3 regions of the Rhodococcus sp. P3_B8 genome follow, and region 1 is predicted to be linked to each of the others. Evidence: predicted binding sites of a transcription regulator. Region 1 holds the regulator's gene; each other region holds the start of a gene.

Region 1 (6,570 bases):
GGCTGAGTGGTCGTGGAGGCGAAGATTTTCTGAGGACGATTGGGGTAACTCGAGGTGACCACGACAACGGAATGCGGGTTCGGGCGCACCCCCGAGCACCGAGAGTCTGACTACCGTGAGAACACTGCGACGCCACATCGGGTCGATGTGGCGACCGTGCGCGGCGGTGAGCCCCTGTTACGTGTGACGTGGTCTGATCCGGTCACCGGTGCTCGTGGTTACCTCGTCGTGCACACGTTGGTGTCCGACCTGGCAACCGGGGGCACCCGAATGCGGGCAGGCTGCACGATGTCGGAGGTGGAGGATCTGGCCCGAGGCATGGCTGCCAAGACCGCGGTTTTCGACCTTCCGGTCGGCGGCGCGAAGGGTGGCATCGACTTCCACCCGAAGGACCCCCGCGCCGTCGGTGTTCTGGAGCGGTTCTGTCAGGCGATGCGCCCGTGGCTGGCCGCGCACTGGGTGACCGCGGAGGATCTGGGGGTGCCGCAGCATCTGCTCGACGACGTCTTCGCGCGGCTCGGCCTACAACAGTCCTACCATGCGGCGATCAGCCGTGCGGAAGATCCGCAGAGGACTCTGCGCCGGGTACGAGCCGCGTTGAACGCCCCGGTGCCCAGCGGTTTTCTGCTGGGCGATGTGATCGGCGGTTACGGAGTCGCGCAGGCCTGCATCGGCACGGTGAACGCATATGGCTGGGTTCCGGCCGACACGACGGTGGCAATCCAGGGCATCGGCACCATGGGGGGCGGCGCGGCCTGGTATCTGTACGAGGCCGGTATGCGCGTGACTGCTGTCGCCGACGCCTTCGGCACGCTGTACTGCCCCGACGGCCTGGACGTTCCCGCGCTGCTCGACCTGCGGGACTGCTACGGCGAGATCGACCGCTCCCGCGTCCCCTCGCATGTTCAGCGGTTGCCGAGCACGGCTGTGATCGCCACTGCGGCAGACATCCTCGTCCCGGCCGCGATCTCGTATGCGATCACGGCGGATAACGTCGACCAGGTCGCAGCGAAAGTCGTGATCGAAGCGGCGAATGCCGCGACGACCCCGCGGGCCGAGGCGGTGCTCACCGGCCGGGGCATTCCGGTGGTCCCAGATTTCGTTGCCAATGCCGGAGCAGTCGCCTGGGCCTGGTGGGTACTACTGAGTCAGGTCGGCACCGACCCGGAGGACTCGTTCCTGCGGCTGCGTACCGAGATGCTAGCCAAGGTCGCGTTGCTGCTCGGGCAATGGAAACTGGACGGCGTGGCGCCACGGCAGACCGCGTGGGATCTCGTCGGGGCCAACCGCCGCGCGCCGGCTCCCACCGACCCTCTGGCAGTGCCGGCGCTCACCATCCCGTGAAGGTCGGCGATCGGCGAGAGAACACCGGGCCGGCGGCTACGGGACCGTCACGTGCTCGTCTGTGTGGCCTTGCGGTGAGCCAACAGTGCTCGCGCGTCGGGGTGGCAGCGGCCCGAGTGAGCGCGGTGCGGTGCGGTGCATTGCGGCATTGAGCTGACTGTTCCCGTTGTGCGAGAGTCGATATCGGGCGCGGCACGACGGTGCGTAGAGGCGTCGAGCCGCGGGCAGTGAGATTCAAGTCCATGGGGAAGATCACCCTCAACTGTGGTTCCGGGTGGTGGCGCATCGACTGAGGTCGACATTTCCGTGAGGTGGAACGGGACAGGCTCCGCTTCTGGTCGCACGCCTACGGCGTGCTCGAGGGGGCTGTCGTCACCCCCTACGATTCTTCGGTGACCGATTACGACGATCTCGACATGTTCGGTGGCCTCGATGCCTCCACCCTGCCATCCCGCCAGCAGCGGATTCTGGCAGCGATCCGGGACTGGGTGGCTGCACACGGATGCACGCCGAGCACCCGACAGATCGGGGACGCGGTGGGCCTGCGCTCCGCGTCGTCGGTGTCCCAGCATCTGAAGAGCCTCGAGGAAAAGGGCTTTCTCCGAAGGGGCACGGCCATGGCTCGGCAATTGGACGTGCGCCCGTTCCTCTCCGAGGGGAAGCAGGGTCGCTCGTCCGAAAACAATGTGACGGTACCGGTGGTCGGCGACATCGCGGCCGGCGCACCGATCCTCGCGGAGGAGCACGCCGATGAGATGCTGACGCTCCCTCGCGAACTCGTCGGCTCCGGCACCGTGTTCGGGCTGCGGGTGCGCGGTGAGTCGATGATCGACGCCGCGATCTGCGATGGCGACGTCGTTGTGGTGCGCCGCCAGGACGAAGCCCATTCCGGCGAGATCGTCGCTGCGATGATTGATGGCGAGGCCACGGTGAAGGTGCTCCGGCGCCGCGATGGCCACGTCTTTCTCGAGCCCCGTAATCCCGCGTATGCCGTGATCGACGGTGACGACGCAGTTGTCCTGGGCAAGGTGGTATCGGTGATGCGGCGGATCTAAGGGGCCGGACTCGGCTGCCGCCGACACCCTCCCCACGAATATTCTCGTGTGGGATCCACAGGCGGAAGATCGACATCACCGGTGGCTCGCCACCGCCGCTGTCCCGACAACCCGATGAGGAAAGCATGAACTACTTCGTTCCGCGAGGCGGCCTGCCGCCGCAAACCGACCTGACCACCGACCGCGCGGTCTTCACGGAGTCCTACGCGGTCCTGCCGCGTCGCACGATGAGCGATATCACCGCCAGTCTGCTGCCGCACTGGAACGGGACCAGGGCGTGGGTGCTGGCGCGGCCTTTGTCCGGATTCGCGGAGACCTTCTCGCAGTACATCGTCGAGGTCTCGCCTGGTGGCGGTAGTGACCGTCCCGATGCCGATCCGGGCGCCGAGGCGGTCGTGTTCGTTGTCGACGGTGCGCTCACTCTCACACTCGACGGGGTCGAGCATGTGCTGGATGCGGGCGGCTACGCCTTCCTCGCTCCCGGCGCCCGGTGGACCCTGCACAACCACGGTCCGGCCACCGCGACGTTCCACTGGATCCGCAAGACCTATCAGCAGGTCGACGGCATCGAGATACCCGAGTCCTTCGTGACCCGGGAGCAGGATATCGAGGGTGCCGAGATGCCCGACACGAATGGCGCATGGAAGACCCAGCGGTTCGTCGATCCGACCGACATCCGCCACGACATGCATGTCAACATCGTGTCCTTCGAACCGGGAGGTGCGATTCCGTTCCCCGAGACGCATGTCATGGAACACGGCCTGTACATCCTCGAGGGCAAGGCGGTGTATCTGCTCAACAAGGATTGGGTCGAGGTGCAAGCGGGCGACTTCCTATGGTTGCGGGCCTTCTGCCCTCAGGCGTGCTACGCGGGCGGGCCGAGTCGCTTCCGCTATCTGCTCTACAAAGACACCAACCGGCACGCCGGCCTCCAACTCGGACTCTCTTGAATCTGGTCATGATCCTGTGTGCCGCTGCCGTTGTCGCAAGGGTGGCGGCTCACGGATCGCCTGTGCGCGGGAGTCAATGTGGTCTGCTGGGAGCGTCGTGTTCGGTGCCGAGCTGATCCTGGCTGGCGGCCCAGGAGGCGAGGAGTTTGAGGGCGTCGGCGGTGGGTGTGCCGGCGGCTGCGGTGTAGATGTTGAGGTGTAGGCCGGGTTCGGAGGGCAGTTCGAGTGCTTCGAAGTCGAGGTCGAGTTGGCCGACGGCGGGGTGGCGCAGGCGTTTTCGGCCGCTGCGGTGGAATCGGACGTCCTGTGACGCCCAGCGTTGGCGGAAGAGTTCGCTTTGGGTGGACAGTTCCCCGACCAGCGCGATGAGCGCCTTGTCGTGGGGGTTGCGGCCTGCTTCGAGTCGGAGCATGGCGGCGGCGTCCCTGGCGATGGTGTCGTAGTCGACGAAGAATTCTTCGGCTGTCCGGGGGTGGAGGTAGACGAATCGGGTGGTGTTGGCGGGGCGGCGGGGGTCGGCGAGCACAGGGGAGTAGAGGGCGCGCGCGAGGTCGTTCATCGCGATGATGTCGTGGCGGCCGTTGCGGACCCAGGCCGGTGCGTCCGTGATGGCATCGAGTACTTGCTGGATTGCCGGGCGGACGGTCACCGGCGGAGTGCGGGGGCGGCGGGTGGTGCTTGCCTGTGCTTGCCGGGCGAGGGCGAAGAGGTGGTCGCGTTCGGCGTCGTCGAGTTGCAGGGCGACGACGAGGGCGTCGAGGACGCTGTCGGAGGCGCCGGCGAGGTTGCCGCGTTCCATGCGGACGTAGTAGTCGACCGAGACACCGGCGAGCATGGCGACCTCTTCGCGGCGCAGGCCTTTGACACGGCGGTTGCCGCCGTACACGGGTAGTCCGCTCTGCTCCGGGGTGATGCGTGCGCGCCGTGTGCTGAGGAACTCGCGGATTTCGGTGCGCAGGTCGGTCGAACTCATGAGTCCACGGTAGGCAGTGGCCGCCGGTTGTGGGAGGTACTGGCAGTACCCGGAACGTCCGTGACTCCCCGGGCGGCCTGAATGGAGGTCAACTGGGTGGCATGAAAGCGACGTACATGTTCGGCGCGGGCGATGTCCGCGTCATCGATGTTCCTGATCACACCATCCAGTCGTCCACCGACGCCCTGGTACGGATCGTGCGGGCCTGCGTGTGTGGCAGCGACCTGCATCCCTATCACTCCATGGAGGTCGATCCTGCGGGCAGATCGATGGGCCACGAGTTCATCGGTGTCGTCGAAGCGATCGGTACGGATGTGAGGACGTTGCGGGTCGGCGACTTCGTCATCGCACCGTTCGCGGTCTCGTGTGGCACGTGCGTGTTCTGCGCTGCGGGTCTGCAGACGTCGTGCGTGCGTGGCGGGTTCTGGAATGACGCCTCGCTGGGTACGGCGGGTGGTCAGGCCGAGGCGGTCCGGGTGCCGCTGGCCGACGGCACGCTGGTGAAGGTGCCGGTGGGCGAGGACGCCGACGATGCGCTGCTCAACTCCGTGCTGACGTTGTCGGATGTGTACGGCACCGGCTGGCATGCCGCGGTCCGCGGCGGCGTCGGCGCGGGCAGTGTCGTGACCGTGATCGGTGACGGTGCGGTGGGATTGTTGGCCGTGCTGTCGGCTCGCCTGCTCGGTGCCGAGCAGATCGTGTTGATGGGGCGGCACCAGGGGCGGACCGATCTCGGTCGCGAGTTCGGTGCGACCGATGTGGTTGCCGCGCGTGGCGAGGAGGGGATCGCGAAGGTTCGTGAGCTGACCGGCGGACTGGGCAGCGCGGTCGTCCTCGAGGCGGTCGGTTACCGGCCGGCCTACGACCAGGCGGTGGGCGTCGTCCGCGCGGGTGGAGTGATCAGTCGGGTGGGGGTGCCCCAGTACGAGGACGCGCCCGTCGGGTTCGGGAGCCTGTTCGGGCCGAACGTCACGCTGACCGGTGGTCCGGCGCCGGTGCGCGCCTACATCGAGCAGCTGCTTCCGGCAGTCCTGGACGGCACTGTCCAGCCGGGGAAGGTGTTCGACCGCACCGTCGGTCTCGGCCAGACGCCGGAGGGCTACGCCGCGATGGATGCCCGCGATGCGCTCAAGGTCGCGGTCCGGCCGTGACCACCGCTGTTTCCGGTCGGGCCACGGCCACCCCGGCCGCGATTCTGGGGATCATCCTGGCAAGCTATTTCATGGTGTTGCTGGACAACTCGGTGATCTTCACCGGATTGCCGAGCATCCGATCCGGGCTCGACCTGTCACCGGCGGCGCTGTCGTGGGTTCAGGACGCTTACACCCTCGTCTTCGGTGGTCTGCTCCTGTTGGCTGCCCGCGCGGGGGACATCGTGGGGCGGCGCCGACTGTTCAGGATCGGTCTCGCGATCTTCGGTACCGCATCCTTGCTCGTCGGAATCGCGCCCGCGGGATGGTGGATGATCGCCGCCCGCGCCGTGCAGGGAATCGGTGCGGCGATCGTCACACCGACCTCGTTGGCGTTGATCACGACCTATTCCGACGGCGAGGCCCGCAACAAGGCCATTGCCTGGTACGCCGCAACAGCCGGTATCGGCGCCAGCCTCGGCCTTCTGGTCGGAGGTGCGCTCACCGAGTGGATATCCTGGCGAGCGGCCTTCCTGGTCAATGTCCCGATCGCGGTCGCCTTGATCGTCTGGTCCGGCGCAGTGCTCGTCGAAACACCACGGCGAACCGGACGGTTCGACGTGATCGGTGCTCTCGGTGCGACACTCGGCATGGGCGCCGTGATCTTCGGAATCATCGAATCCGCCGAGGCAGGTTGGGGATCGGTACGGGTACAGGCCGCTCTGGCACTCGGGGCTCTCCTGCTGGTCGGGCTGGTCGTTCACGAGGGTCGGGTGCAGCAACCGATCCTGCCGCTGCGGTTGTTCCGCAGTCGCGAACGCGCCGGCGCCTATTCGGCTCGGCTGCTGTACCTCGGGGCGATGATCGGATTCTTCTACTTCACCACCCAACTCCTCCAGGACGGGTTCGGCTTCTCCCCACTGCAAGCCGGACTCGGCTTCCTCCCGATGACCCTCGTCAACTTCGTCGTCGCACTCATGGTGCCCCGCCTGAGCGCCCGGCTGTCGAACGGGACTCTGCTCGCGACCGGGACGGCGCTGACCCTGGCCGGCATGGCATGGCTGAGCCGCATCGGCCCACTCGATACGTATCTCATGGACGTTGCACTACCGATGGTC
Region 2 (8,030 bases), on a different contig from region 1:
GCACGGCCGGGACAGGCAAGGAAGAACCCGACGACAACGATCAGGACCATCATCGAGCCCATCTCGGCGAGAAAGACGGACGCGGGCTGCCAGTCGGACGCGGCCCTGATCGCGGCGTAGTCGACAGGAGCGAACGAGACCGCATGCCCCCACACCAGGCGCCCGAGCACCGTCCCCACCGCTGAACCCGCAAGTTGGGCGAGTATGTAGGGCGGAACGCTGCGACCAGGGAAGCCGTTCATGAGCCACAGGGCGATGGTCACGGCGGGATTCATGTGCCCGCCAGCGCGTTTGCCGGGTGGACTGAACATCAGGCCGGTGAGGATGATCCCGCTGAGAACCCCGATGACGGCAAGTGCGACGTGCAGGTCGGCGATGTAGAGGGTGGAGGCCGGATCACGCAACCACCGGACGACAGTCACCGCGAGGAACAGCAGGACGGTGGTGAGCGCGAACTCGTCGGCGGCGCGCGCCAGTGGCTGCCGGCGTGGCAGAGGCGAAGCGGTACTCACCATGATCTCCTAGTGTCGGTGTGTCGGTGTGTCGGTGTGTCGGTGTGTCGGTGTGCCGGAAGCGGCGTGGATTCCGGACGCATCCGGACAGCAGGTCCCGGTCGTTCTCGGCTACCGGCCGCCCGGATACCAGATTTCAGACGCGAGCCCCTCCGCGAGTTCGCTGGTCGCCCTATCGCGTTCGCTCGATCGGGTCGTTAGGAGTCCGGCGTGTAGTGACCGGGGACCAATCGGGTGGATACGCCGAAGCGGTTCCACGTGTTGATCGTCGCGATGGCGACGATGAGTCGGGCGAGCTCGGTATCGTCGAACTCGTTCGCGGCCTTCGCGTACACCTCGTCCGGGACGAATCCGTCTGTGAGCACGGTGATCGTCTCGGTCAGCTCGATCGCTGCGATCTCCTTCGCCGTGTAGAAGTGTTTCGACTCCGTCCATGCGTTGAGCTGGATGATCCGCTCCGCCGATTCGCCGGCGGCCAGTGCGTCCTTGCTGTGCATGTCCAGGCAAAAGGCGCAGTGGTTGATCTGCGATGCGCGGATCTTGACCAGGTTGAGCAACGTCGGCTCGACGCCCAGCCCTGCGGTCGTGTCGAGGCGGATCATGGCCTTGTAGGCCTCGGGTGCGAATTTTGCCCAGTCCAGGCGGGGTGCGTGCTCGGGGAGAAGTTCAGTGCTTTCGTGTACTTCGTTCATCGTCATGCCAGCAACGCTACGTCCCGAGTGGCGCTAGAGTATGGTCCATTTCTATGCCAGATATTCATACCAATTCTGGGGGCGTGCCACCTTCTGGGTTCGGTGCCGACCTGCTGGTGGAACTGAACGGACCCAAGCTGCGCGCCGGTCTCACGGACGCATTGCGAGAGGCCGTGCGCACGGGGCGGCTGGCGCCTGGCACCCGGCTGCCGGCGTCCCGCTCGCTCGCCGCCGATCTCGGTATCTCACGCAATACCGTGACCGAGTCCTACGCCGAATTGGTGGCCGAGGGCTGGCTCAGCGCGCAGCAGGGTTCCGGGACATGGGTGGCCAGGCGGGCCGTGGCGCGCACGGCCGCGCCTGCAGCTGCCCGTGCGAGGCCGACTCAGCGCCGTCCCACGTACGGACTGCTGCCGGGTTCACCGGACCTCACGGACTTTCCGCGCATGCAGTGGCTCTCCGCGGCCCGTCGCGCCCTGACCGCGGCGCCGCACGAAGCGTTCGGCTACGGCGATGCCCTCGGCCGGGTCGAGCTGCGTACCGCCCTGGCGGACTATCTGGCGCGGGCCCGTGGGGTGTACGCCGAGCGGGAGCGGGTCGTCATCTGTTCCGGTTTCCATCATGGTCTGACGTTGATGGCGCAGGCACTCAGGGCGCGGCGGGTGCAGGCGGTGGCAGTCGAGTCGTACGGCCTCGACCTCTATCGGGACCTGCTGACCGGCGCAGGACTGCGTACCCCGCCCCTCTATGTCGACGAATATGGCGCCCGTACAGACGAGTTGGCACGATTGCGCGGAGTAGGTGCGGTTTTGATGACTCCGGCGCATCAGTATCCGACGGGGGTCGCGCTGAGCCCGGACCGGCGCTCGGCGGCTGTCAACTGGGCGCGTGCCACCGGCGGCCTGATCTTGGAGGACGACTACGACGGGGAGTTCCGATACGACCGTCAGCCGGTGGGTGCTCTGCAGGGCCTCGACCGCGAGCGGGTGGTGTATTTCGGTTCGGTGAGCAAGTCGCTGGCGCCGGGGTTGCGGCTCGGCTGGATGGTGCTACCAGAGGAACTCGTCCCGGATATCGTGACGGCCAAGGCGCACGGCGACTACATGTCGAGTGCGCTGGAGCAGCTGACACTTGCGGAGTTCATCGCATCGGGCGCGTACGACCGTCATGTGCGCTCGATGCGGCTGCGCTACCGGCGCCGCCGTGACCAACTGGTCGCGGCCCTGGCGCAGAGGGCGCCCGGCATCCGCGTGACCGGCATGGCCGCAGGGCTGCAAGCGGTCCTCGAACTCCCGCGCGGGACCGAGCGCACGGTCGTGGAGGCGGCGGCCCGGCAAGGACTGGCGGTCAGCGGAATCGCTCAGTTCTGCTACGAAGTGGCGGACGCCGGGTGGCAGTTGCCCGAGCGGGACGCGTTGGTGGTCAACTACGCGGCTCCCTCGGACAGTGCGTGGGCAGGCGCGCTGGACGCATTGTGCAGGGTGATGCCCTAGGCAGGGCGGTGCCGTAGCCCGATGCTGCTGACAGTCGGTTCGCACCGGAGGCGCCAATGTGTTCAGTGCGGGATGATTCCATCACCGGCTCCTGACGGAATCCTCCAGGTGGCCCAGTGCGTCGGCACCCTCGTTGGCGAGGTAGACCAGCTCCATGAGGGGTAGCGGCAGGAACCCTTCGTCCTCCATCCGTCGGAGCTGAAGTATCACCCCGTCATAGAAGCCGACCGTGTTCAGCAGGGCCACCGGCTTGTCGAGCAGTCCGTGTTTCCTCAACTCCAGGATTTCAGTCGCCTCGTCCAGCGTGCCCAGGCCGCCGACCATCACCACCACCGCATCCGATCTGGCGAGCAGCAGCGCCTTGCGTTCGGCGAGATCCTTGGCGATCACCATCTCGTCGGCGTCCTTTCTGGCAAAAGCCCGGAGAAACTCGACCGAGATCCCGACGAGCCGCCCTCCGGTCTCCTGTACTCCGTCGGCGACAACCTTCATCAGCCCGGTATCGGATCCGCCCCATACCAGGGTATGGCCGCCGTTTCCGATGAGTTCTGCGAACTCGCGAGCCGGTCGGGTATAGCGCTCGTCGAGGTCGGCGGAGGAGAGGAAGACACAAATGTTCATGGTTGAACTATAGGACTCTGATTAGAGGACTGCGATGTGCGATGCTGAACGCTTAAGGGGGACAACAGCAAACGGGGCCTTATGGTGGAGGCCCGGCGCACCTTCGCGGTCGAGCATGTGCGTGTGATCAGCCACTGGTCATCCCGATCAGGCCGGTGAAGCCCGGCCATCGGCAGCCGTCTCCGGAAGTTGATGTGGTCCGGCAAGGGCCTTGCTGATCGCGCTGGAACGCCGGAACCCGCGGTCCTTCGGCATCCCGCGTTCGCGTGCGTGCGTTTTCGCGGGGGCTGGGGTCGCGGTCGCCTACGTGTGGTGCTGACCAGGCCTGATGCCGATGGCGGGAGGCCATTGACTCGAAAGTGTGTTCGAACTAGAATTCGAGGATGGGGCTCGGGGGAGATATCCAGGGGGCGTTGTCGGACGAGATTCTGGCGACCGCGGTCGGTGATGCGTGGCGTCTGGCCGAGGCGGAGTTGCTCGAATCGGTCGTTCGTATCTCGGAAGAGATTCAGCGGCTTGAAGCCTTGCGCGTCAAGCTCGTCGGTGCCGTCGACCATCGCTGCAAGGTTGATGTGCTGGGGTTTCCGAACGCCAAGATGTGGCTGGCCTCCAAGACGTTGCTCGAGGTAGGTGCTGCGGGGCGAATCGTGCTGTTGGGCCGAGGGTTGCGTCTCCAACCGGAGATCGCGGACGAGTACTTCGATACGAACATTTCGGCGGAGCATGCTGCGCTGATCATGAAGTTCTGCGAACGGCCACCCAAGGGCATGCCACTCGAAGCGTTGGATGACTGCCGAAATGCTTTGCTGTTCGCGGCAACCGGTCCCACCGCGAACACGGATGCGGTGCGCGCCGTGATCGCCAGGCTGGAACGCGCCTTCGAGTCCGACGATCCGCCGCCCAGTGAAGACACCGACCTCAACGAGTTCCACGCCTCCAAGACACTCAACGGCCGTGTCGCCGTCAAAGGCGACCTGGATGCCGTGACCGGCGAGATGCTGCTCTCGGCGCTCTCCGGACTGTCCAAGCCACGGCCCGCGCAGGACGGAACCAAGGACCCCCGCACGCCCGGACAGCGGCGGGCCGATGGGTTCACCGAACTCCTGCGCCGCTATCTTGACTCCGGGATCGCCGGCGAAGAAGGCGGCGAACGGCCACACGTCTCGCTCCACGTGAACGTCAAAGATCTCGCCGACCGCACCGACTGCAGTGCACGAGCACAGCAGGATGCTGCTTCGTCCGACGACTCGCTCTTCGCCGTCGATGGGGTGGCGTGGACGGAGTGGATGGGGCCGCTGAGTCTCAGGGCGGCCCGGCTCCTCAGCTGCGATTCGATTTACACGCCGATCGTTCTCGACGAGAACAGGGCGCCACTCGATCTCGGTATTTCCACCCGGACCGTCACGAAGAGGCAGCGAAAAGCGTTGGTGGCGAGGGATCGAGGATGTGCGTTCCCCGGGTGTGGTGCGCCGCCGTCCTGGTGCGAAGGTCACCACATCGTCCACTGGTCCGCAGGCGGGCCGTCCGACATGGGAAACCTGGTGCTGCTCTGCGGTTTCCACCACCGCTTGCTGCATCACAGTGACTGGGAGATAGAGATGGGAGCGGATCGGCACCCCACGTTCATTCCACCGCGGCAGGTCGACTGGGAACGGAAGCCGCTGCCGGCGCACAACCGGGCCCGGCCCCGAGCCTCCTGACCGCGCGGCACAGTACATCACCGACTCGGCGACAGGACAATTCCTGTCGCCGAGCCGGCATGCCGCCGTGGCGGGTATGCCAGCCACCCGTGGGATCCTGAATCGGTGGCGGCTGCAACAGCCAGCACCGGCGCGATCGGACCTCAGAAAACCGCCATACGGCCCGAGGGCGCTTCCACTGCGGTTGTGTCCGCCCCGGCACGCGGGAATGGCACCTCAGAAATAAAACAAACCAATTGGCCCGTTTTCTGGTAACGTCTGGGCCGTCATGGTGGTCACATGACGACGCGGACGTCTCAGGCACACGAGTCGGTTCACGCGAGGGGTGGAGTGCAGGTGTCGCCCGAGCTGCTGGTTGGGCGGCACCTGCACCCGACGTCGCCGGCGTCGAGACGAATCGTCCGAAGCGCAGTGGTGCTTCGGAACTCAGTGGTGCTTCGGAACTCAGTGGTGCTTCGGAACTGATATCACACAGCTATTTTCATAGCAACAGTCACTTCTTGTCTTCGGCCTTGCCGACGCCTCCTTGATGCGCGGGTCCCACTCCGGAGTCGCTGCCCTCGGTCTCGGCGGCGTGTGCGGCGGGTGTCTCCTCGGCCGGCGAGGCGACGGCACCGCGGGGAGTCTCCCCGGGCTTCGGTGACTGCGTTCCGCCGGAGTCCACGTGGTCGTCGTGCTCCGGGCGTCCTTCTTTCGTACTGGTCGTCCGGCCGTCGTAGGGCGGTGTCGCCGGCTCGGCGTCGCCTGGGGGCAGCGAGCCACCGGCGGGCGCCGGGTTCGTGCCCGACTCCGCGGAGGAGGTGACTTCCTCCTGGTCCAGAGATCCTGGCTTACGGTCCGTCTGGCCTGCTCCGGCCTGGTCCGGGCCTGCGTCTCGTGAGCCCTTGGGGCCACGCTCCGACTGTGGTTCCTCGTGCAACTGCGTGCCTGGTTCGGTACCCATGATCACTCCTTTCCGACGCAGCAGAACGCCGGATTCTTACTTCGTTGGTGATTGATATCTGTTGTAGCTATGCCCTGGGACGCGAATGCGAAACCGCGTCTTCCGATTGGGGCACGATGCGGCGCAGTGCCCGCCCTGATTCGTTTTGCGAACGTTTGGGCACTCCGAGAAGAACGGCCCGTACAGCCACGATGCGGCGCCGATCCCACGGATTTTTCAGCGAGGAGCTACGCCGTGCCCAAGAAGAACCCGCGCATTCCCGGAACTCCCGGTTCCGGTACCCCGACGCTCGCCGAGCCCACGGAACCCACCGAGCCGTTGCCCCCCAAGCCCGATCAGCGGGCTCCCGCGCTCGGCACCGCGACCGGGCTGCCCGTCGAGGGGCCGGACACGGCCCGCGGCCAGCAGGGTGAGCACCTCACCACGGCGCAGGGGGCGCGGCTGTACGACACCGATCACTCGCTGAAAGCGGGAACCCGGGGACCGACCCTGCTCCAGGACCACCATCTGCGTGAGAAGATCACGCACTTCGATCACGAGCGGATCCCGGAGCGCGTGGTGCACGCACGGGGGGCGGCCGCCCACGGCGTCTTCCGCGGATATGGTTCCGCCGACCCGATCAGCAAGGCGGCGTTCCTCGGCAAGGACGTCGAGACGCCGGTCTTCGTCCGGTTCTCCACCGTCCTCGGCTCCCGGGGGTCGGCCGACGCCGTCCGCGACACCCGGGGGTTCGCGACCAAGTTCTACACCAGCGAAGGCACTTTCGACTTGGTGGGAAACAACATCCCGGTCTTCTTCATTCAGGACGGCATCAAGTTTCCCGACGTCATTCACGCCGCCAAGCCGCACCCCGATCGCGAGATTCCGCAGGCGCAGAGCGCGCACGACACGTTCTGGGACTTCGTGTCCCTGCACACCGAGGCCACCGCGCACACGTTGTGGAACATGTCCGATCGCGGTATCCCGCGGTCGTACCGGATGATGGAAGGTTTCGGCGTCAACACCTTTCGGATGGTGAACGCGGCGGGCGAGAGTTCACTCGTGAAGTTCCATTGGAAACCGAAACTCGGTGTGCACTCACTGGTGTGGGAAGAAGCGCAGATCGTCAACGGCATGGACCCCGACTACCACCGCCGCGACCTCGCCGACGCGATCGAGTCCGGCGCGTACCCGGAATGGGAGCTGGGCATCCAGGCGTTCCCGGACACCCCGGACCAGACGTTCGAGGGCATCGACCTGCTCGACCCGACCAAGATGGTGCCCGAGGAACTGGCCCCCGTGCAGCCGATCGGGCTGATGACGCTCGACGCGAATCCGACGAACTTCTTCGCCGAGACCGAGCAGGTGGCGTTCCATCCCGGGCACCTCGTTCCCGGCATCGACGTCACCGACGACCCGTTACTGCAGGCGCGGCTGTTCTCCTACCTCGACACCCAGATCAGCCGGCTCGGTGGGCCCAACTTCGGTCAGATACCGATCAATCGGCCCCAGGCCGAGGTCAACGACATGCTGCGCGACGGCATGCACCAGACGGGCGTCCACCCGGGTGTCGCGCCGTATCGGCCGAATTCCCTCGACGCCGGTTGCCCGTTCCTGGCTGGAGCGGACACGGCGTTCGTCGAGGTGCCGGTGCCGATGCCGGAGTCGACGAAACTACGCGCCGCCCCCGCGAGCTTCGACGACCACTTCTCGCAGGCCCGACTGTTCTACGCCAGCCTCAGCCCGGTCGAGCAGGCGCACGTCGCGGAGGCTTACACGTTCGAGCTGGGCAAGTGCTACGAGCAGGTGATCAAGGAGCGCGCACTCGGTGTCGTCGCGAACATCGACCCCGGTCTGTGTGAGCAGGTGGCCGCGGGTCTCGGCCTCCCGGCGCCCGCGCCGACCGTCGCCTACGACGTGGCCCCCACGCCCAGTCCCGCGCTGTCGCAGGTCGGAGCCGAGTGGCCGCTGGACGGCCGGATCATCGGCATCGTCGCCGACGACGAGTCGGACCTGTCCGAGGTGGCCGACGCGGTCGAAATGATCGGCAAGAACGGCATGGTGCCGCTCGTCATCGGACCGCACGGTGG
Region 3 (8,030 bases), on a different contig from region 1:
GGATGGACACCGCCTCGACGTCCGCTATACGCATCCGCTGTTCGGTGAGGTAATTCGACGACGGGTGGGGCGCGCGGCGGGCCGACGGCTCCGGGGACAGCTCGTGGAGGCTCTGAGCAGCCGGGCCGTGGTCGGATCCTCCAATCGAATTCGCCTGGCAGAGTTGGCCCTCGACAGCGACCGGTCCGTCGAACCCGATCTGTTGGTGAACGCCGCGGAGGATGCGATCGGTTTGGCGAATGTCCCTCTGGGGGAACGGCTCGCACGCGCGGCACTCGACCAGACCGGCGGCTTCGAGGCGGCCGACCTCCTGGCCCGTGCTCTGCTGTGGCAGGGGCACGCGACGGAGGCCGAATCGTTGCTGCTGTCCTTTTCGCCCGACAGCCTGGACCAGGTGCAGCTGGTGCGCTGGGGTACGTCGCGGATCGCAAACCTGTTCTGGGCGAGCGGCGAGTCGGAGAAGGCCGACGAGGTCCTCGCGGTTCTCCGCGAGAAGGTCACACATCCGAGTCTCGTGCCGATCATCGAGGGCATCGGCTCGGTGTGCGCGGTGTTCGAGAATCGGCCCGAGGAAGCAGCAGCGGCGGCGAAGGCGATTCTGGCCGCCGACCGCGTACTGCCGTGGGCGATCGAGTGGGCGTACTTCGGTGGCGGGTTGTCCCTGGCACTCATGGGACGCGGAGGCTGTGTGCCGGAACTGGCGGCACGCAGCGCTGCGGTGGCCGATCAGATCGACGGGTTGCTGCGGTTCCCTGCCGCGCACGGCGAGATCCTCGCGTTGACCCTCACCGGACAGTTCACCCCGGCGCAGCGCCGGGCCGAGGAGTACCTCTCGTTGGCGTCGAGCGGCCGCTACGTTGCGTGGGGGCTCGCGAACATCCTGGTGGGGACGGTGGAACTTGCCCGCGGTCGGTTCACCGACGCCGCGGGTCGACTCGAACAGGCGATCGCCGCCCTCAACGTCGGCGATACCGCCGATGCGATCTCTTGGAGTTTCCCCGCCTACATCGTCCTCGGTCAGGCGTACTCGGAGCTCGGTCGCATTCACGAGGCTGACGGGATCATCACCGCGGCGCAGGCTCGGAACGGCCGGCACGTTGCCGTCTTCGGGCCCCAACTGATGATGTCGCAGGCGTGGCTCGCCGCGGCACGAGGTGAAACCTCGCGGGCCGTCGATCTATCTCGGTCGGCGGCAGAGTGCGCTTGTAAATCAGGGCAATTCGGCATCGAGGCGGTCGCGCTTCACCTTGCCATCCGGTTCGGCGACACGACCACCGCCACTCGTCTCGCAGAGTTGGCCGACATCTGCGACGGCGAATTTGTCGACATCGTTGCGCGGCATGCGGCGGCAGTCGCGGCAGTAAACGGATGCGGTGTGGCATCGGCAGCAGCCGAGTTCGAGAGGATCGGTGCCTTGCCGGATGCCGGTGACGCTTACGCTCGGGCGGCGATCGCGTTCACGAATGCCGGCGATAAGCGGCGTTCGATCGAGTGCGCTGCCGCGGCCGAAGCCCTGTCGGCACGATGCGATCACATGTCCTCTCCCGCGCTGGTGGAGGCGGCCCATCCACTCCCCCTCACGAGTCGTGAGCGTGAGGTGGGGTCGATGGTTGCGGCCGGATTGTCGAACCGCCAGATCGCCGATCGGTTGTTCGTGTCTGTGCGGACAGTGGAGGGTCATATCTACCGTGCGTGCATCAAGCTCGACGTCGCCGATCGCAACGGTCTTGCGCAGGCGATGGGCACGACGGTTCGGTGACACCCGCCGGTCTCCGGGCACGACGACATGCCGGCTCGGTAACAGGAATCATCCTGTTGCAGAGTCGGCGTGGTGCGCTGTGCCGCGCGGTCAGGAGGCTCGGGGCCGGGCCTGGTTGTGCGCCGGTATCGGCTTCCGTTCCCAGTCGACCTGCCGCGGTGGAATGAACGTGGGGTGCCGATCGGCTCCCATCTCTATTTCCCAGTCACTGTGATGCAGCAAGCGGTGGTGGAATCCACAGAGCAGGACAAGGTTTCCCATGTCGGACGGCCCGCCTGCGGACCAGTGGACGATATGGTGACCTTCGCACCAGGACGGCGGCGCACCACACCCGGGGAACGCACATCCTCGATCCCTCGCCACCAACGCTTTTCGCTGCCTCTTCGTGACGGTCCGGGTGGAAATACCGAGATCGAGTGGCGCCCCGTTCTCGTCGAGCACGATCGGCGTGTAAATCGAATCGCAGCTGAGGAGCCGGGCTGCTTTGATGCTTAGTGGCCCCATCCACTCGGTCCATGCGACTCCGTCGACGGCGAAGAGTGAGTCGTCCGGTGAGGCGGCGGCGGCATCCTGCTCTGCGCTTGCATTGCAGTCGGTGTGGTCGGCGAGATCTTTGACGTTGACGTGGAGTGAGACGTGTGGTCGTTGTCCGCCTTCTTCGCCGGCGATCCCGGAGTCGAGGTAGCGGCGAAGGAGTTCGGTGAACCCGTCCGCCCGTCGCTGCCCGGGCGTGCGACTGTCTTTGGTGCCGTCCTGCGCGGGCCTCGGCTTGGACAGTCCGGACAGCGCCGAGAGCAGCATCTCGCCGGTGACGGCATCCAGGTCGCCTTTAACGGCGACGCGTCCGTTGAGTGTCTTGGACGCGTGGAACTCATTGAGGTCGGTGTCTTCACTGGGCGGCGGATCGTCGGACTCGAAGGCACGTTCCAGCCTGGCGATCACGGCGCGCACCGCGTCCGTGTTGGCGGTGGGACCGGTTGCGGCAAACAGCAACGCATTTCGGCAGTCATCCATCGCTTCGAGCGGCATGCCTTTGGGCGGCCGTTCGCAGAACTTCATGATGAGCGCAGCATGCTCCGCCGAAATGTTGGTGTCGAAGTACTCGTCCGCAATTTCCGGTTGGAAACGCAAACCTCGGCCCAACAGCACGATTCGCCCGGCCGCACCTACCTCGAGCAACGTCTTGGAAGCCAGCCACATCTTGGCGTTCGGAAACCCCAGCACATCGACCTTGCAGCGATGATCGACGGCACCGACGAGCTTGACCCGCAACGCTTCAAGCCGCTGAATCTCTTCCGAGATACGAACGACCGATTCGAGCAACTCCGCCTCGGCCAGACGCCACGCATCACCGACCGCGGTCGCCAGAATCTCGTCCGACAACGCCCCCTGGATATCTCCCCCGAGCCCCATCCTTGAATTCTAGTTCGAACACACTTTCGAGTCAATGGTTTCGTGACAGCCGCGACCTTCGGGTACCCCACCGAAGAAGTCCCGGAACGACATACGAAGTACGCGAACGGGTGGCACGCTTGACGGTGTGACGACCCAGGACCCGGCGACCGAACCCCACCGCAGTCGCCTGCGCCGTCTGCGGGCGGCGTGGCGGAGGAAGCTCGATCCGAGTGAGCAGTCGGCGGTGGTGTCGTGGGGTGCGTTCACCCTGACGTTCGTGGGGGTGCGGGCGCTGACGCACTGGATCAGGCGTGGACACGGGCCGGCCGGCGGTGGGTTGAGTCTCCACGGCCGTCATTTCCACCATTACAACCTCGGCATCGCGGCGCTGGCTGGGGTCGGGGCGGTGGCGGTGCGTGGCTCCGAGAAGCAACGCCACCATCCGACCGTGCCGATCTCGTACGGCGTCGGCACCGCGCTCATCGTCGACGAGTTGGCGCTGCTGCTGGATCTGGAAGACGTCTACTGGGCGAAGGAGGGGCGGACCAGCGTCGACGCCGCGGTGATCATCATCGGGCTCGGCGGGCTGATGACTGCGGGATTCGAGTTCTGGCCCGCGGCCCAACGCGCACTCACGGAGCCGACGTAGGCGGCAGCGCACCGGACAGCCGGGCCGTCCCCCACGGCTCGATGTCGTAGACGGGGATGCAGTCCAGGCCGCGGGCGCGCACACGCTGCACGACCGCCGCATCCGCCGACGCGCAGGTGCCGTCGGCAACGGCCTCGGTGACGATCGCGTACAGCACATCAGCCTGGAGTTCGCGTACGGGCTTCAGTCCCTGCTCCACCGTCCAGTGCCGCACGGCGGCCCAGTGCGTCACTTCGGTGACGGTGGACGGGTTGCCGATGAACAGCACACTCCGCGTGACATTCCGTCCGCCCGCGACGGCCGACGACTGCACCTGAATCTCCGCCTCGGTGCACCACTCGGACGCCACCTCGGCCAGCGTGGTGCTCGCTATCGTCGACATCTACCTCGTCCTGTTCCTGCATCCGACTCGCATGAGAGTCATCCTGTCGCGTATCGGGTGCCGCGGCTGTCCTCCGATCGGACCCAGAATCGGATGATTCGGATGTCCCCCGATCGGGCCACAGCGCCTGGGGTGCGGGGTGCCCGCAGAAGAAGGTGTCGGCGGCGGACGAGCCGCACGAGTCGGTCGGCGCGGAACTCGCCGGAATCGCCGGCGAGGCCGGAGTCGGCCCGAGTGAACTCGTCGACGACCGTCCGTCAACAGCGCGGGCAGCCTCCGGCGGACATTGAAGCCGTTACGCTGAAAACCATGCCGACGGACCGCGGACTCAAGTTCATGAACGCCGCCCACCGCGCCCTGCTGCGCATTACCGGCGGGCGGGTGGGGCGGAGTTTCGGCAAGATGCCGGCGGTGGAGTTGACCACCGTCGGCCGCAAGACCGGGAAGGTGCACAGCGTCATGCTGACCGTTCCGGTGCGGGAAGGTGACACGCTCGTCGTGGTGGCCTCACGCGGCGGCGACGACCGCCACCCCGCGTGGTTCCTGAACCTGCAGGCCAACCCGGTGGTCCAATTGTCGCTGCAGGGAAACCCTGCGCAATCCATGCGCGCTCACGTGGCAACCGCCGAGGAGCGGGCCCGTCTGTGGCCGAAGGTGACCGCTGCATACAAGGGATACGCCGGCTACCAGAAGAAGACGGACCGCGAGATCCCCCTGGTTCTGCTCGACCCCACGACCTGACGCCGGTCATCGCCGGCAGAACACGGTTCGGTTGCAGTCCGGCGCTGTGAGCCGGTTCCACCCTTAACCTCGACCTCACCCTTATAGATTTGCGGATTCCGGGCGGGCGAGGTTGGGAGTGACGTGGACACTGACGATGCTGCGCTGCGCAAGTCCGGCACCCGACACCGTCCGCGGCGCGGGTGGATCGTGGCGACCCTGACGCTTCTCGTCTTCATGGGTGCGCCTGCCCCGTCGGCGACGGCCGAAGCGATCGTGCAACCGGTGGCCGCCGACCCGAGCGTCGTCCGCGCATCCGACGGCATGTTCTACATGTACACGACCGCCGACGACTGGGGCGACGGCCAAGGCATGCACAACATGTCGATCTTCAAGTCCGCCGACCTCATGGATTGGATGTACCTCGGCGACGTCTTCCCCGACCGGCCCGCGTGGCACCCGGACGGCAAGCTCGCCTGGGCACCCAACGTGCTCGAGTCCGACGGCCAGTTCAGCCTGTACTACTCGCTCTACGACGAGTCGAACCCGTGCATCGGTCTCGCCACCGCCGATCGGCCTACCGGACCGTGGACCGACCTCGGCCGGCCCGTGTTCTGCGCCCACGACGTCGGCGTCGGCGGCACCATCGACCCGTTCGTGTGGGACGACGGCACGACGAAGACGATGTTCGTCGGCAACTTCCAGGGCGTCCACGCCATCCCGCTCAGCCCGGACGGCACTGCGGCGGCCGGCGAACCCGTACGCGTCGCGGACGAGCGCTTCGAAGGCCCGTTCGTCGAATTCCACGACGGCTACTACTACCTGTTCCTCTCGGCCGGCAATTGCTGCAACGGCGCCGACACCGCCTACCGCGTCCTGGTCGGCCGGTCGGAGTCGCTGACGGGGCCGTACCTCGACCGGAAGGGCCAGGACCTGAACGAGGGTGGCGGCGCCCTCATCCTCGCCGGCAGCGAACCGTGGGCAGGGCCGGGCCACAACACGGTGGTCTCCGACGACGCGGGCTCGGATTGGATCGTGTACCACGCCATTCCGCGCGACAACCGGGATCTGCCCAGCGGAGCCCGCCGGCGCGAAGGGATGATCGACCGGATCGTGTGGGCGAACGGCTGGCCCGAGGTGGGCGACGGTTCGCCCGCGTCGACCGGGCCGGCGAACCCCGACACGGACCTGCCGGTGCGGGTCACGCTGCGCGCGGATTCCGACACCACACTGCCCGCGGGCGGCGGGACCGTCGACACCACCATGCTCGTCGAGGCACCCGACGATCGTCCCTACGCGGGGCAGGTATGGGTCAGCGCGGTCTCCCCGGACGGCCAGACCAGCGATCCGTTCTTCGGGCCGATCGACGTCGACCTGCAGCCCGGCGAGGTCCTGGAGGAGGCCATCGCCTACACGGTCCCGGGAGATGCGGTCGCCGGCACCTACTACGCCTACGCGTTCGCGGGCACCTACCCCGACGAGACCGTCGAGTTCGGCACCGTTCACGCCGTCAAGTCCGGCGACGAGGCCAGGATCAGCCCGGTCCGCTCGGTGTCGCTGCACCTCGGCACGGTCGCGCGCTGACGAGGCAGGCCAGCAAGGACAACCGATTCGGTTTCCGATTCTTACTTCGACAACTGATTCCGCAATGTTTCTCGCCTATTGCTATTGAAATAGTGGCGAGCGTAGGTCAGGATGGGTGCCACGGTGACGTGCCTCACACGTCACCTTTCGGTCATTCCACCAACAAAGGTGCTCCATGCTGCAGACAGTGTTCGAGAAGAATCAACCGAACGCGAAGGTCGTCGACCATGCGCTCCGGCGCACCCGGTTGGCACCGTTCTGGATCGAGGACGTCGCCGACACCCCCACCTACCCGGCCGCCTCGGCCGACGCCGCGTACGACCTGGTGGTCGTCGGCGGCGGATACACCGGACTCTGGAGTGCTCTCCTCGCGAAACAGCGCCACCCCGACCTGTCCGTCGCGCTCGTGGAGGGCGAGACCATCGGATGGGCGGCATCCGGCCGTAACGGCGGGTTCGTCGAAGCCAGCCTGACCCACGGCAGCGAGAACGGACGTCGACGCTGGCCAGGGGAGATCGACGCTCTGGAGGCGCTCGGGCTCGAGAACCTCGACGCCATCGAGAAGACCGTCCACACCCTGGGGTTGGACTGCGATTTCGAACGGAACGGCGCGATCTCGGTCGCGATCGCCGACTACCAGGCGAAGGACGTGTTCGACACGCCGCCGAGCGCTACCACCACGGTGCTCGACGGGCCCGCGATGCGGGCGCAGGTGAACTCGCCGACGTATCTGGCCGGCGTGTGGGACAAGCAGTCCACGGCGCTGGTGCATCCGGCCAAGCTCGCCACCGAACTCGGCCGGGCCTGTGCGGGGCACGGTGTCGAGATGTTCGAGCACACCCAGGTCCTCGATCTCGTCCGCTCCCGATCGTCGTCCCGGGTCGGCGTTCGGACGGCGTCCGCGACCCTGTCGGCCGGCCGAGTGATCTTGGCAACCAATGCTTTTCCGTCCCTGCTGAAGCGGTACCGGCTGCACACGGTGCCGGTGTACGACTACGTGCTCATGACCGAACCGCTGTCCGACGCACAGCTCGCGGAGGTGGGATGGTCCGCCCGGCAGGGCGTCGCCGACATGTCCAACCAATTCCACTACTACCGGCTCACCCGCGACAACCGGATCCTCTGGGGCGGATACGACGCGATCTACCATTTCGGGCGGGGAATGCACCACGACCTCGAAGACCGTCCCGAATCCCACACGAGGCTCGCGAGCCACTTCTTCACGACGTTCCCGCAGCTCGAGGGCCTGGAGTTCACCCACAAGTGGGGTGGCGTCATCGACACGTCGACGCGCTTCTGCTCGTTCTTCGGTTCCGCGGCGAAGGGGCGGATCGCGTACGCGGCCGGCTTCACCGGTCTCGGTGTCGGCGCCTCCCGCTTCGCGGCGAACGTCATGCTCGACAAGGTGTCCGGTGAGACGACGGCGTTGACGGAGTTGGACTTGGTGAAGTCCATGCCCCTCCCCTTCCCGCCCGAACCGTTGGCGGCGGCCGGCATCAACGCCACCCGGTGGTCCCTCGATCGCGCCGATCACACGGAAG

The links. The regulator LexA, encoded in region 1, represses DNA repair genes until DNA is damaged. The targets are predictions, from matches to a motif close to CGAACANNTGTTCG.
Region 2: the regulator LexA is predicted to act here: its motif matches at 3,673-3,686, upstream of AC1D1G_RS12470 (HNH endonuclease signature motif containing protein).
Region 3: the regulator LexA is predicted to act here: its motif matches at 3,188-3,201, upstream of AC1D1G_RS05155 (HNH endonuclease signature motif containing protein).

The regions. Positions count from the first base shown of each region.
Region 1 covers NZ_JBFUGT010000173.1:6,689-13,258, reverse strand. The annotation lists gene AC1D1G_RS31410 (Glu/Leu/Phe/Val dehydrogenase dimerization domain-containing protein) at 55-1,344, shown strand; gene lexA (transcriptional repressor LexA) at 1,737-2,399, shown strand; gene AC1D1G_RS31400 (bifunctional allantoicase/(S)-ureidoglycine aminohydrolase) at 2,525-3,349, shown strand; gene AC1D1G_RS31395 (helix-turn-helix transcriptional regulator) at 3,423-4,322, opposite strand; gene AC1D1G_RS31390 (alcohol dehydrogenase catalytic domain-containing protein) at 4,424-5,473, shown strand; gene AC1D1G_RS31385 (MFS transporter) at 5,470-6,570, shown strand, end outside.
Region 2 covers NZ_JBFUGT010000025.1:31,007-39,036, forward strand. The annotation lists gene AC1D1G_RS12450 (MIP/aquaporin family protein) at 1-512, opposite strand, end outside; gene AC1D1G_RS12455 (carboxymuconolactone decarboxylase family protein) at 710-1,210, opposite strand; gene pdxR (MocR-like pyridoxine biosynthesis transcription factor PdxR) at 1,258-2,697, shown strand; gene AC1D1G_RS12465 (LOG family protein) at 2,779-3,318, opposite strand; gene AC1D1G_RS12470 (HNH endonuclease signature motif containing protein) at 3,702-5,018, shown strand; gene AC1D1G_RS12475 (hypothetical protein) at 5,512-5,961, opposite strand; gene AC1D1G_RS12480 (catalase) at 6,196-8,030, shown strand, end outside.
Region 3 covers NZ_JBFUGT010000007.1:81,497-89,526, forward strand. The annotation lists gene AC1D1G_RS05150 (helix-turn-helix transcriptional regulator) at 1-1,759, shown strand, start outside; gene AC1D1G_RS05155 (HNH endonuclease signature motif containing protein) at 1,850-3,172, opposite strand; gene AC1D1G_RS05160 (hypothetical protein) at 3,300-3,803, shown strand; gene AC1D1G_RS05165 (hypothetical protein) at 3,787-4,185, opposite strand; gene AC1D1G_RS05170 (nitroreductase/quinone reductase family protein) at 4,495-4,926, shown strand; gene AC1D1G_RS05175 (family 43 glycosylhydrolase) at 5,050-6,489, shown strand; gene AC1D1G_RS05180 (NAD(P)/FAD-dependent oxidoreductase) at 6,665-8,030, shown strand, end outside.